DNA from 3 places in the Desulfofundulus thermocisternus DSM 10259 genome. Region 2 is predicted to be linked to each of the others. Evidence: riboswitches for the same ligand, from Rfam matches in the RefSeq annotation. Region 2 holds a riboswitch; each other region holds the start of a gene.
The links. Region 2 has a riboswitch for cyclic di-GMP ahead of BR83_RS16190 (HD-GYP domain-containing protein). Riboswitches for the same ligand answer to the same signal wherever they lie in the genome.
Positions count from the first base shown of each region.

Region 1 (4,853 bases), on a different contig from region 2:
TATGATCAATCATGGCGGCCAGCTGGTTTCTGGTCAACCGCCAACCCCCCCCCTTGTGAAATTACTGTTATCTAAGTGAACGGGTGTCGGGGAATTACTGGTTGCCTGTTGTTACCGTGGTTTCTATTTTAAGCTGCCTTTGCAGCAGGTTTAACAGCAGGCTCAAGGCCAGCCCTATTGCCAGCGTGCTTACCAGCACCAGGGTGGTATTAAATTGCAGCCAGGCCACCAGGTATGCTGTGGCAATGACAATGGAAAGGATCATGAGGGGAAAAGCTACTTTAAAGAAACCCAGGAAGCTGATGGGCGTACCCCTCTTTTCAGCCATGCCCACCACTACCACGTTGGCCGAAGCACCGATGATGGTACCGTTGCCACCCAGGCAGGCTCCCAGGGAAAGGGACCACCACAGGAAATTGAGGTTTTCGATACCTCCCAGGCGGCCCATGTCCTGAATTAAAGGAATCATGGTCGCCACAAAGGGGATGTTGTCCACAAAGGCCGAGGCCAGGGCCGAAAGCCAGACAATCAAAAGGCCCGCCGGCAGGAGTTCTCCCCCGGTAACCTCCAGGGCAAAATGGGCGATGGTTTCAATGACCCCTACTTCTTCCAGCGCTCCCACCAGGGCAAACAGGCCGATAAAGAAGAAGATAACCGGCCATTCTACGGCGTGCAGGGCATGTTCCGGGTCGGAACGGGTGATTACCAGCAACAGGGCCGCCCCGGCCATGGCGATCACCGAGCTCTCCAGGTGCAGGAACTGGTGCAGGGCAAACCCGGCAATGGTTAAACCCAAAACCCAGAGGCAGGGTTTCAGCAACGCGGCGTCTTTAATTTCGTCCCATTCATTAAGCTCCAGGATACTTTTTTGATTCTCAGGGTTTGTAACCAGGTCCCGGCGGTAAATGAGGCGCAGGATGAAAATGGTTGTAACATAAATTACAACCACCACCGGGGTAAGGTTAATCACAAAATCCATAAAGCCGAGCCCTACGGCGCTGCCAATCATGATGTTGGGCGGGTCTCCGATCAGGGTTGCCGTTCCCCCAATGTTGGAAGCAATAATTTCAGAAATTAAGAAGGGCAGGGGACTTACCTTTAGTTTGTGGGCGATGGCAAATGTAACGGGCACGATGAGGAGTACCGTGGTCACATTGTCCAGCAGGGCAGAAAGTACGGCCGTGACCAGGGCAAGGGCGGCCAGAATGCGCAGGGGCTCCCCCCGGGCCATTTTGGCCGCCTTGATGGCCAGGTACTCAAAGATCCCCGTTTCACGGGTAACGCCCACGATAATCATCATGCCCGTTAAAAGGCCGATGGTATTCCAGTCGATGTAATGGACGGCCAGTTCCGGGGTAATAATGCCGGCCAGTATGACTATCGCCGCACCGCAAAAAGCAGCCACGGTACGGTGAATCTTTTCCGAAATAATTATAGCATAGGTAAGTAAAAAGACGGACGTAGCTAAAATAACCTGCGTTTGAGGGGTCAAATTTCCCATCTCCTTTCTTTCATATTGTTTCGACAATCGTCCGGTCTTACTACGTTTAAGGAAACCACCTCCGTTGAGCACAAGGATGTGACTAATTTCAGGCAAAGTTAAAGGGGGGTAGTCAAGTGACTACCCCCCCCGGCAGTCGGTACCGTTGCAGCCTGGCGATCATAGTCCTGGAAAGGACCTTAGACCCATGGCTTTAGCGTCCCGGGCTTTCACCCGGTTTGCCCAACCCGAAAGTACCAGAATTTATTTAATTTGACTATTAGGCATAGTTAATTATAGTACAAATCCCTCGTTTAGACAATAGAGGTATAATTGGTTTTAATTATATTTTTTATAAATGCAGGTTTTTCTCCGGGAATGTAGAAGATCGTGCAAATAAGGATTGCTTGGGGAGGTTAAGGCCAGTATGAAAATACTTCTGGCCGTGGATGGTTCGGAGAATTCACTGCGTGCAGCCAGGACGGCTTTGCGTTTGAGCAAACTTAATCCCGGAGTTTCGGTAACAGCATTATATGTGGGGCCTTCCTGTTATAAAATTTTTCCCGAGCCGGGGTCGTGCACGTGGTTGCAGCAAAAAGAACTGGATCAGGAAATAGAGGCCCGGGCGGAAAAGGTCTTTGCCGCCGTAGAAGAAATATTTCAGGCAGAAGGCCTGACCGTAAACAAAGCAGTGGAGCGGGGAGATGCAGCCGAGGCTATCTGCCGCCTGGCTGCGGAAGGGTGTTTTGATCTCATTATCATTGGCAGCCGTGGCTTTGGTGATCTCAAGTCGCTGTTTCTGGGCAGCGTAAGCCACAAGGTGCTGCATCTGGCCCCCTGCCCGGTAATGGTGGTCAGGTAAGAGCAGGGTATAGATTCATCCGGTAAGTGTGTGGATTTACGCGCACACGTATATAATTATAATTAAAACTTTATCGCCATCCCTTGAGGAGGGGAATTCATGTCCACGATACTTTCCCTGGTGAGGGGTCGTTACTCCGTCCGCCATTACCGGCCGGATCCGTTGCCGGAGGCATTGCTGGATCAGCTCCTGGAGGCGGCCCGCTGGGCCCCGTCGGCGGGTAACCTGCAACCCTGGTTTTTTTACGTGGTTACCCGGCAGGAAAAGAAAGAAGCTCTGGCCCGGGCAGCTTTAAACCAGCGCTTCATTACCCAGGTTCCCGTGGTGATCGTGGTTTGTGCCGAGCCGGAACGTTCGGCCCGGGTTTACGGTGAACGGGGGCGTAAGCTTTACTGTATTCAGGACACGGCTGCCGCCATCCAGAATATCCTGCTTACCGCTAGCGCCCTGGGCCTGGGAACCTGCTGGGTGGGAGCTTTTAACGAGGACCAGGTGAGGGAATGCCTGGAGATTCCCCCGCAGTTCAGACCGGTGGCCATTATCCCCGTGGGTTACCCGGCCGATGATCCGGCCCGCCGGCCAAAGAGAAGGGAACTAGAAGATATTGTTAGTTATATTTAGTAGATATATTACCAGATGGCATTAACCGCCCTGCCATTCATCCTCCTGCGGATGATCTGCTCTCTTTTGATGGACGGTATATTTTCCGTGGAAATAAAAATGAGGCTGCCGGTGGGACAGGCGGTAACGCAGGCCGGTTCGAGACCGGCGTCAAGGCGATCCTTGCAGTAATCACATTTTACAACCACCCCTTTTTCTTCGTCCCATTGGGGGGCGCCCCAGGGGCAGGCCATGATGCAACTCTGGCAGCCCACACATAGTTCCTGGTCGATAAATACGATACCGTCGCTGGGGCGTTTCTGAACGGCCCCCACCGGGCAGGCCTGGACGCAGAAAGGGTCTTCACAATGGCGGCAGGTTGTGAAAACATACTTTGCCATGATCCGGCCGTTTCTGGTGGCAGGACCCGCCGTAATAATTTTTCCAGGCCTGGGTCCTGTGGCGAGCCCCTTATTAATCTTGCACTGCACCTCGCAACTGCGGCAGGAAATGCATTTTTTTTCGTCCTGGAAGAGGGAGTAATTGCTCATCATTATGCTCCTTTCTTTTTTTTGCCTGTTCCTGTTGACCGGGGTAGTGGTAAACGCTGCATACCGGCTGCAGCCCATATCTTAATTTAACTATAGTTCGATATGTTGTATTAGAAAACCTTCTTGGAAGCATTATTTAATTTAATTAAAAAATAAATTTCAAAGTTTTGATGGATATGGCTGAAAAGGCAAAAAAAATAAACCCCCAGCCGGGGTTTTTAAATTCTTGACAATCATTATTTTACATTATCCATCGGGCCAGCTTGTCTGGATTGACAATGCTGATGGTCCTTCCTTCATAGACGATGCTTTTTTCCTGTTTGAAGGTATTCAAAAGGGTGGTTACTGTCTGCCTGGAAGTGCCCACCATATTGGCCAGCTCCTCGTGGGTAAGCTGAACACCCAGCTTGATGCCGTTTTTGGTTTCCACGCCGCAGCGCTCACCCATTTTTAAGAGGGTCAGGGCCAGGCGTCCGGGAGCCTGCCAGCAGACCATTTCATGAATAATCTGTTCTGCTTCCCGCATGCGAACACCCAGCAACTTGGCCACTTTTATGGCCAGGAAAGGGTGGGCCCCCATCAGTTCTTCAAATTTATTCTTGCGTAAAACCACCAGGCTGACGTTACTGATGGCCCCGGCAAAGCAGGTGCGTTCTCCTCCCCATAGCGCTTCGGCCAGGCCCATCAATTCTCCCGGGCTGCGTATGCTGCCCACGGTAACACGGCGACCATCGGCGTTCAAGCGATAGATTTTTACCCATCCGCTTTCCACCAGGTAAACTCTATCGGCAGGATCGCCGGCGGCAAAAATAACGTGTCCCTTGGGGTAATGCACCGTAAATCCCGCCTGGCGTATAATCGCCTTTTCCACCTCATTTAAGGCCGCAATTTCCACGTGTTGCAGTGGCATATCCCTGTCCCCCCTGTAAAAAGGGTTTTTCTCCACTTAAAACTTTCTAGAAAATTCTTGGTTTTTTTAACAACTATTTATAAGAAAAGTTAATACGTTTATCATTTATTATATTTCTATTTATTTATCCCTGTCAATGGTTGATGTAAGAATGGGTTTAATTATGCTGGTAAATAGCAGCCAGAGCAGGATAGAATTGGGCGATACAAAACAATATGAAAATATTATCGCAATATGTCAATAGAATGACACCGGGGGTGTCTGCAGGATGACTTTAATTATGTCATCTATCCGACATTGGCTTTTTATTATGTCGATTATATTTAATTATGTATAATCCCAGCACGGTTGTTTGAGGAGGTGAGTTGTTTGAATTTATAATGAGGAGGTGGGCATCAAGTTAGGCTGAACATTTTGGGGCTGTATTTTATAAACCGGTTGATTTGCTTT
Region 1 covers NZ_JMLG01000001.1:305,544-310,396, reverse strand. The annotation lists gene deoC (deoxyribose-phosphate aldolase) at 1-37, opposite strand, end outside; gene BR83_RS0101645 (ArsB/NhaD family transporter) at 95-1,492, opposite strand; cyclic di-GMP riboswitch class I at 1,645-1,734, opposite strand; gene BR83_RS0101640 (universal stress protein) at 1,908-2,342, shown strand; gene BR83_RS0101635 (nitroreductase family protein) at 2,442-2,963, shown strand; gene BR83_RS0101630 (4Fe-4S dicluster domain-containing protein) at 2,972-3,493, opposite strand; gene BR83_RS0101620 (Crp/Fnr family transcriptional regulator) at 3,735-4,403, opposite strand.
Region 1: another riboswitch for cyclic di-GMP. It lies ahead of BR83_RS0101645 (ArsB/NhaD family transporter); the one in region 2 lies ahead of BR83_RS16190 (HD-GYP domain-containing protein).

Region 2 (4,853 bases):
TCTCCACTTTTTTCACCTGCCCTCCCCGCCACCTTCATAACAGCCAGTGTCACATCATCCTTTTGGGGAAAACCGCTGGTAAATGCCTGCAGGTCAGATAAAATGTTTCGTTTCATCCTGTCTGCATTAGCACCATTTTGAAGACAAACTATCTTCTTTAACCGTTCCAGCCCGTACCTTTGCTCGCCCGGGCCACAGGCCTCCACAAGTCCATCGGTATACAGCACCACCGCATCTCCGGCGGCAAGAAAAAATTCCTCCACCCCTGACCCGAGGTAATCTTCCAGCAGGCCCAGGGCGACTCCCCGGCACCGGGCCACTTTAACCTTTCCGTCGGATAGAAGGAGGGGAGGGTGATGTCCTGCATTGACACAGGTAAGTCGTCCGGTTATCCCATCGTAACACAGCAGGCACAGGGTGGCAAAAGCCCCGCATTTCCGCAGTTCATACCCTGCTACCTTGTTTAACAGGCGCACCGCCTCCAGAGGATGGGGATTGTTGGTAATACAGTCCCGGAGCATCTGCCGGATTGTTTCCATCAGCCGGGCAGCATGGAATCCTTTACCCATTACATCTCCGATAACGGCAAACATGGTTCTTGCATCGCAGGGGATAAACTCAAAAAAATCTCCCCCGACCTGTTCGGCAGGCAAGCAACTCCCACTAACTTCCAAACAGTAAGCCCTCAGTATCCTTTCGTTCCCCGTAATTACTTCTACCATCCTGCTCCTACCTTTCTTCTCCGGCCAGAGCGGTGTCCTGTGCCAGGAGCCCGTCAAGCCCAACCAGCCGCATCACTTCTGCTACGTCGGGCTGCGGCCTCAAAACCAGCATCCGGCCTCCTTTTTGCCGCCATTCGTTGCTAATGTCCAGCAGACTTTTCAAACCAGTTGAATCAACGAAGGAAACCCCCGACAGATCTATTTCCAATGTATGTTCCTTCACTTTCCCAACAGCTTCTTGCATTTGTACCACCGTTTCCATGTCCAGTTCACCATTCAGCACCAGCCGGCAAACTCCCCGGTCAACATAAACATCCACCTTCAGCAACAAAAATCACCCCTTTCACTGGTTTAATCCGGTCAACCCTTCCGCAGGCATAATGCCAAAGTCCAGGATCAAAACGGTACCTGACGATCCTGTATTGAGGTAGAGGCGGTCCGCATAGTAGAGCATCAGAGTAAATCCACATCCCAGTGAATTCTTGGTTGAATAATGTTGCATCAAAGTTGCCCGGGTCAGTTCACTGGTTTTAATTCCCGGACCCCGGTCCTGAACGATAATCCTGACGGTATCCCCTGACTGCCTGGCTTGCCAGCAACCGCCCCCTGCATGTTTGAGAGCATTGGCCAGCGCCTCTGTCAAGCACAAGGCAATCGCGTGCTGCCTGCGGCTGTCGAGAACAGGCAAGGCTTCCCGCATTGCCCGGCGGGCTTCCGGAATATCGCGGGACTGCCGGACCTCACCCCTGGCCAGTTCCATCCCTTCTGAGACCACTTTTTCTATTTCTCCACTACCTACCAGGTACAGACGCCCCCCCGTTACCGCTGCTATGGCCTCCCGGTAAACCTGCATCTCCTGCCGGTGCATCTTTCTTTCCTTTTCAATCACCCCGGTGATGTCTAAAGCCAGCAGCCCTCCGCTCCTGTAGTCGAACGGCACGCAATGAAGGTCAAATACCTTTTTCCCGTCAGCGCTAATGATCACCTCGCGCCGGTGTTCAGCCTGGCGGATAGCCTGGCGCATCAGCTTTTCCGTTTCTTCCATGGGCAGGCCCAGGTCAGCCTGACCCGAAAGGAAACGGAAGCGACCACTTTCATATTTCATCACCACTCCGACCTTGAGGGCATTTATTAGTTCAGATTTTTCCACCTCAGCCAGCAGTTTTTCCCTGACCAGATCCTGAAGGTGCTCCGGCAGGTGCCTGGTAACCTCATATATTAATTCGCCGGTGCTGCCGGCCAATAACTGGTACTCCTCCCTGCTGAGACGGCGGGCAGTCTCCTGCTTCCGGTGGACACACAGGATATCAAATAAATGGACGTTGTTTTTCCCTTTAAAAGATACCCCGGCCACCTCTACCCACAAGTTTTCCTGCAACCTGATTACATACCGTCCTGGAACGGGGGCTTCTGTTTCCAGACCAAACTCCGTGGTACTTAATACCAGAATGCGGGCTGGATACTGTTTCCCATACCCATCTTCCAGCAAGACCCTGACAGGGGACGAAGGCACCCGGCGAAGGGGGCTTGGCTGAATAAAATACTGGCAATCCACACAAGCACGGTCCGGTTCTTTCTGAGCGCATTCAAGACACCGTCGCATTTTTCACCATCCTTCTGCCTCTCAGCCCACAAAACGGACATTCTCCCTGCGGATCGGGGTGAAGAACCAGAACTGACAGCGGCCGCTGTACCAATCTATTCCACTGTTAGTGCCAGAACAGTACCAAACAGGGCGTTGAATATGCCTCCCCTGAAACCGAAAGCATAACCCAGCAGGATGGCCGGAATGACGTAGGCGTACCATACGGCGTTGCTGAAAACCCCCTGCCTGCACAGCAGGAGTTCATAAATTACCGGCAGCGCATAAAATACCGCGCAGCAGGTGCCGAGCAGGAAATAATGTTTTGACAGAAAACGAACGATACTTTTTCTCCTGCCGCTCATCAGGTAGTCGTCAGCACCTCCCGGTCCCGCTTCCGGAACGGCACCTCCAACTTGCTGCCGGAAACATCAAGGTTGAAAAACGCTTCCACCACCCGCGGGTCAAACTGCGTGCCCGCACAGCGGTAGATTTCCTCCAGTGCCTCACGGGTAGACATGGCCGGCCTGTACACCCGGTGCGAGGTCATGGCGTCGTAGCTGTCGGCAACCGTTAGGATACGCGCCCCCAGGGGGATGTCTTCCCCTTTCAGACCGTACGGATAACCCCGGCCGTCGTAACGCTCATGGTGGTAAAGCATCAGGAGGTTGATATCCTTCAATTGAGGTATGTAAGAGAGAATCTGAAAACTGTAGACCGGGTGTTTTTTTATTTCTTCCCATTCCTCCCCGGTGAGCTTGTCCGGCTTGAAGAGAATTCTGCCGGGAACTGCCATCTTGCCCAGGTCATGGAGTAAACCGGCCACATATATCATTTTCTGATCATTTTCGTTCATCCCAAGCTCTCTTGCCAGCATCACAGCCAGGGAAGCTACCCGTTCCGAATGGCGCGAAACCCCTTCCAGCCGGGCTTCCAGCATCCGGAAAAGAGCCCGGACAAGATGCGTTAATGAATCCACGATATCACCTCAAAATGGGAACATGGGCAGGAGAATGCAGCGGCAAAACAGGAAGGAACTAACTGGAGATAAATAAAGGAGGGGAGCGCAGTGAGGGGATAATAGCGTTATCTGTTAATATCACCATTACATGGCATATAAGGCAGAGATTACCCCCCCCCCCGAACGTATGTACGTAATGTTATAGTTTGTCCAACCATAACAAAGCCCCCATTCCATAAGCCCTTTGTAATACGTCAATTTGTTAATGATAAATTCAGGTTCATCTTCCAGGGTCCAAAGTAAAAAGCTACAGGGAGAAAAGCATCTGCCCTGTAGCTACTTTTCTCCCCTGCAACCCAGCCGTCATAGCTCCCCACCCAGGTGTTTTGCGGGGAACCTTAGACCTGCGGCTTTGCGTCCCCGGCTTTCGCACGGGTTTGCCCTCCGGGAGTGAATTTATTTGCTGTTTATCTACTTATTTTAGAACTAATTCTATTGAATCAGCATAATTTTCCTGTGTCAAGCAAATAATGCAACTTTATGTCGAGTCCATGTCAAAAAGCAGATATCCACCAATGCAGTATTTTTCACAAACAGATGACAGTTACAGGTATCCTGAATGGTATAGTAAAGAGCGTAAGCGTAAAATACCCCCCCCTTGCATTCAAGGTGGGGGCTAAAACAAGCTAATTATTCATCTCCCCTGCTATGAGCACGTTGTCAGGCGTTACTACGGGATAGTTGATAAGCCCGTTTTCCGCTATATCCCCCGCCAGTTCCTCAAGGTTGCCCATGTCTTTCCGGACGCGGTCGATAATTTTGATGTCGGCAATTCTAACTCTTCGAACTTTATCCAAGCCGAACACCTCCATGAAAACCAGCTTCTAGGTACGCCAGCATTTCCGCTACCTGTTTATTCACCGCATCGTAACTCACCCGGACGATCGACAGGCCGTACTTCTCGGCCATGTCAACCTCTTCTCTGATGAAAAAGTCCATCACGCTTCGCCCCCGGAAAAAGAAAAAGCCCGGCACTGAACCGGGCAAAAAATGGGAAGAGGGGAGGCTTCTGAAAAAAGCCAGCCCGCCGCCCATCCGGGCCGGGGCTTTATGCCCAACTGACCGTCGCGGGCGGGCCAGCGTAAGTTTTATATAAGCACAATAGTGTTATTTTTACTTTTACCATCTTCCAAGATTATTACTCTTATACATTTAACGCGGCACTACTCCGAGGCACCGCGCTATTAAAAGCACCGTCCCGAGCCACAGGGCCGGGCGAAGGAACCACGTTTCCACGCGCGAGCCGGTCTCGAAGGTGAACGGCCACGGCAGTACTTCCCTCAATGACCACCTCCTCCCGAAAGACCACGTCCACCATACCCCCTGGGGGTTGAAGGAATCCAGCACCAGGTGGCTCGTCTCGGCGAGATACCCGGTAATGCGCCGGATCCTGCGGATGGGGGATTCCTCGTAGGTCTTGACTTCTATTTCGTCCCCGCAGTCGGTTAAAACAATTTTGGCAATGCTCTTTCTCTGCCGGGCAAAGGTTTCTTTCTCTTCGGCTATCAGCCGGTCCACGAGTTCCTGT
Region 2 covers NZ_KK365995.1:29,518-34,370, reverse strand. The annotation lists gene BR83_RS0114255 (PP2C family protein-serine/threonine phosphatase) at 1-722, opposite strand, end outside; gene BR83_RS0114260 (STAS domain-containing protein) at 1-7, opposite strand, end outside; gene BR83_RS0114250 (STAS domain-containing protein) at 730-1,041, opposite strand; gene BR83_RS0114245 (ATP-binding protein) at 1,066-2,088, opposite strand; gene BR83_RS0114240 (hypothetical protein) at 2,421-2,669, opposite strand; gene BR83_RS16190 (HD-GYP domain-containing protein) at 2,669-3,283, opposite strand; cyclic di-GMP riboswitch class I at 3,613-3,717, opposite strand; gene BR83_RS17040 (ParB N-terminal domain-containing protein) at 3,952-4,122, opposite strand; gene BR83_RS17255 (hypothetical protein) at 4,115-4,264, opposite strand; gene BR83_RS16530 (hypothetical protein) at 4,478-4,853, opposite strand, start outside.

Region 3 (4,853 bases), on a different contig from region 2:
ATTTCTCCCACGGGCAGGAAACCCACGTAAACGCCCTGCAGGAAAAAGGACAACCCCAGGAAGGTCAGCACGAAACCTTTTAAAACTCTAATAAATCTCCTTCTGCTGAACTTCAGCAACCAGACCTGCAGAATCAAAAATAACAGCAGGAGAGGAGCCAGCGCAACGGCCACCTCCAGCAGAACGTGGCCAAAACCGTCAAATATTTTAAGTTCATTCAACCATAAATCACTCCCAGCAGCAGCACGGATAAGATGGGCCCAACAGAGCCCAGAGCCACGTAGCCGAATCCATCGGCGGAAGTGCTTCTACCCCCCAGAACAGATGCAACCCCCACACCCAGGGCAAGAATAAACGGCACCGTCATCGGGCCTGTGGTAACGCCGCCGGCATCCAGAGAAACGGCCCTGAATTCGGCGGGGGCCAGCACGGCCAGGATGAAGACCAGGGCGTAACTGGCAAGCAAAAGATGCCGCAGGGGAACACCCAGAACCACCCGCAATATGGCCAGTCCCACAAATATGGCCACGCCCAGAGCGACAAAGATAATTAAAAGATCTTTGGAAATGGCTCCCCCGGATACTGCATCCACCTGGGTGGCCAGAACCCTGACATCCGGCTCGGCCACAGTCACCACAAAACTGAAAAGAAAACCGAAGAGGACCAGAATCCAGACCCTACCAATCCTGGGGAGCGCCGAGCCGGTGGCTTCACCAATTTGCAGCATTCCCAGATGAATGCCCACCAGGAAGAATATCAAGCCAATGGTGACCATGACCACCCCGATCAAAAACTGCGCCATAACCAGAGAAGGTAACCGGAGCACTGCCTGCAGGATGAGCACAAATACAGTAACCGGTAAAACAGCCAGAACAACTTCCAGCACAGTGCCCTTAATATCTTTCATGACCTCATCCTTTCTTTTATGTTTTTACCCTGAACATTCACCCTGCAAGCTCAACCAGGGAACCCATAAAAAAATTTAATACGTCACCAATGAAAATTATATCATTTGTATCTTTGATTTATCAATCCATTGGTCAAAAAGGGAATAATTAACACATGGCGGGTATGCACTCCGGGTACTGTGTAAGTTGCTGAAAGACGGGAAAATAAAAAGGGGAGGTAAACTCCCCTCCAGCGTACAGATAAAGTGTTTCCGGGATGTGCCCCGGCTTTACTCGCGGCGGCTCCAATTATACAAAACGTCTTTTCCGCATCAGGCAAACCCAGGCTCTGGGCGGGTTCGGGCGGTTGGAACCAAAATGGCTGGAAACGAGCGAAAGAATTTCGAAGTGAGGTTCCACAGAATTAACAATATCCCTGGCCGTCCTCTGTGGCGGACCCGGGCCTTCTCGCCGCTCATCGGCGTTGCCGATAATACTCAGCCACAGGCCATCCTCTTCTAAATGGGCGGCCACCTTTTCCGCAAAGCTCTCCCGTTCCTCACCGGAATTCAATGAATGAAAACAACCTCTATCAAATGCAAAACCAAACGGCGCCCCTGTAATTTTGTTTGTGAAGAAGTCAATTACCATAAAGGTACACCGGACATTGGCTTTTGAAGCTTTCTCTACTGCCTTTCCTATTGCAATTTCCGATGTATCAACGCCTGTCACATCGAAGCCGTTCCGGGCAAGCCAGATGGAATTATCACCAGTTCCGCAACCGATATCCAGTGCTTTACATGGTTTTATGGCCATTGCAGTCACAGTCTGAATAAGGTTAAAATCAGGTTTGCCAATATCCCAGGGAGTATCGCCCGTTTCATATCTTTTCTTATAACCTTCCTTTACCGTCATCCCCGTTCACCTGGCTCAAAAAGCTCACAATACCCAACAACGGTTAGTTATTGTGAACCCGACCCTCCTATTGACCAGGTTTTCCCCCCTTTCCGGATCAATCCCTCATAGGTAGGCTCGGAACAGGGCCGCCGCCCGGGGGCACAGGAACCTTACGGGTAGTTTCAATCCCTTTTAGAAAGTTTTTCCACGGCATAAAGGTACCTGATTTGTTCGTAAAGATTAATTTCAATCACTTCCCTTCTCCCCCCTGACCCGGATGAATGTACATCCAGTATAGGGGATTGTTGAAGGAAGTGGATCAGTTTTAGAGTAGCAATTTCGCCAAAGTGGATCAGTTTCACAGTATCATTTTGTCTACCACGGCTCCCAGGGTGGATCAGTTTGACAATGTCACAGGGGCTAAAAATGGATCAGTTTTATAGTAGCAAATACACTAAACGACAACCGTATCGAAATGGCGCAGGTGGAGGCCTGCAAGGAGTTGTTCCAACGCTGGTCTCTCCATTGAAGCGCCACTGTATCCATCATCGCGGTAAATCCGTAATAGTTCCCAACCTTGAATTTCGCAGTATTTCTTTATTGCTTCGGTTTGGGCTTCCAGGGAGTAACCGTGCTGAGTCTGTTCTTCTGTGCTTATCCTTACATATCCAATGGCTCTACTCACAATGGGACACCTTCCTCCGCAGCTTGCCTTCTAATTCTGGCTTTGTGCTGGAGCATATTGAAGATAGCCAACCCGGCGCAGTAGAGAGCAACGTCTTCCCGTCTGATGAACCAGCGGTCAATTCCATCCGGGCCTCGTCTCTTGATACCTGGTAGTTTCTTATCCCGGAGGAGATTAGCAACTGCTACGGGCGATATTCCGAGGATTTCAGCCGTTTCATTTGTAGTAAGTAGCTCGTTCACCAGATTTCACCTCCTATGTTATTATTATAGGATGTATGTTAGGAACTTAAAAGAGGGCTTCCAAAATTGTCTACAATATTCTACAGCCAATTTTGGTAAAGAAATCCCATATCTATTACCATCATATTCACGGGATGGACAAGTTATTTGCCTTTTCTATCATAAGGAATGTTGATAAACGACATTAGAAAAAGACGATGACTTCTTTCCAGTATATGGTACCATTTTGACCTACCATTCGTCTTAATAAATAGACGGATGTAAGGAGGTGAAGGTTCCGCGCTTCTCCAACGAAAACCGAATACCTACGTTAAGGGCAAACCCATTGAAAAATGGGGACGTAAAGCTACAGGGTCTAAGGTGCCCACAGGCACTATGACAGCCTGGCTGCCGCTGCTCTAGAAGTCTAAGACCTGCCCTCTGCCAAGGTGTGGTAGGTCTTTTTGTCTCTAGAAGAGGGTGATACCATTTGCAAAGAAAGCCAAAGCTCCGAGAACTGATTGACCTGGCGAAGAGTGGTAATGAGGAAGCTATGACCCAGGTCGTTAAACGTTTCATTCCCATCGTCAAGAAATACAGCCGTCAACTAGGTTACGAGGAAGCCTGCTCCGATTTGGTGACCTGGATAATAGAAGCCGTTTACCGATACCGACCAAATACCACGTGGGGTAGGGATGAGCTAAACCGGTACTTCTCCCGTAAAAGCGACTATCAGAAATAACTCAAGAATTTTTTTTGGTAGGGGGGTATTAAAACGCCCCCCTATTTTCTCTTTATGTAGTAGAGGGCAGGTTAGACAAGCTGGAAGGAGGTGGACAATGATGGCTCCCTACACCTGACATCTACGACGACGTTGAAGAAGCCCGGATTATGGCTGATAAAGACATTAATCCTATTTATTCAGAACTAATTGACTACCTCGTTTGGTGCCAAATAAAAGGTGTTACGCCTAGTGAATATACATGTGCCCGATTTATAGCAGATGCTGGATACGGTGGCCCGGACCACGACGCTTACTATAATAACTTAGTAGCTTGGATGGATACACTATGTAACTTAAGCGATTTTTGTTAACAGTAAGTGCCTGGTCTGCTACGCGACCAGGCACTTTTATAATCCCGTATGTAAGCGTAATAGAAGGTCGACCTCTTTTTTGAGCCATTGTCCATAACCGGGCAAATAGTAAAGATCCCATTTAGTTTGGTTATCTGGGTTTTGGATTCCGAAATAGGCATCATTCACATTATCCGGATTTATATAGATAATTAAGTCCTTGTGAGCAAGATCATTTATTCCCTGCTTCGGCCTATATGGCTCATAAATAAGGCGAACCGAGCAAAAGACATCCTTCATTTTATCCCCGTTTTTTAGGTCTTTATCAAGTTCTTTTGACTCCACTTGTTTAACTTCTGGTTGTATTCCGGCACCGCCCCGCAGGGCTACCCATAACAAATCCCGCACGTCTAAGATTATGCCTGATTCTTTCAACGTGAGCGGATTAAAAGGGAAAACGTCATTACCTCTTTTGACAATAATTTGAGTGAGTTTCTTTTCGGTAGGAGTCTGGGAATGAGGATTAGAAGCAGCCTGGATTTGTTGAGTAATTTGTGAATTTGTCGGCGGGGGAACATTCATGTTTTCAGCCTTGTTTTCCCTTTTTATTAGTGCGCAAGCAGGAATAGTAATAGTAAAAATAGTTATAATTACGTATAATAACCACTTCTTCACTGACAGAGCCTCCCTTAAGAATTTTTTCCAAAATTACAGACGCACAAACCGGCTATTCGTTCCGCTTTCCGCAGAAAGATTTTCAACAGCCCAAACAGAGTTACCACGGTATTACGTTAGCGCTTAACGCGTCCCATATTTCACTGGTCACCAGACCTAACCGCCAGATGGCGATACCGTCAAGGCCGTATCGCTTGGCGATGCCCACTTTGATTAGAATGCTCTCCGGTGTTTCCGAGGAGGCAGAAATTCCAAGCACTAGCTTTTCCGGCGGAACAAGAGCCCTGGCCATCTCGACAGCTTGCTTGACAAGGCTTACCGGCTCCGGCTTAGAACCGTAATTCGTAGGCCATAATGATAATCCGGTCGGCTAATTTTCCCAGCACCCTGTAATCGTAACCCCTATAGGCGCTG
Region 3 covers NZ_JMLG01000027.1:21,294-26,146, forward strand. The annotation lists gene BR83_RS0112585 (DUF1538 domain-containing protein) at 1-221, opposite strand, end outside; gene BR83_RS0112590 (DUF1538 domain-containing protein) at 218-907, opposite strand; gene BR83_RS0112595 (class I SAM-dependent methyltransferase) at 1,197-1,802, opposite strand; gene BR83_RS17885 (recombinase family protein) at 2,239-2,469, opposite strand; gene BR83_RS0112605 (helix-turn-helix domain-containing protein) at 2,466-2,711, opposite strand; cyclic di-GMP riboswitch class I at 3,017-3,106, shown strand; gene BR83_RS15950 (helix-turn-helix domain-containing protein) at 3,181-3,432, shown strand; gene BR83_RS16490 (hypothetical protein) at 3,822-4,439, opposite strand; partial or broken gene BR83_RS17300 (stalk domain-containing protein) at 4,540-4,853, opposite strand, start outside.
Region 3: another riboswitch for cyclic di-GMP. It lies ahead of BR83_RS15950 (helix-turn-helix domain-containing protein); the one in region 2 lies ahead of BR83_RS16190 (HD-GYP domain-containing protein).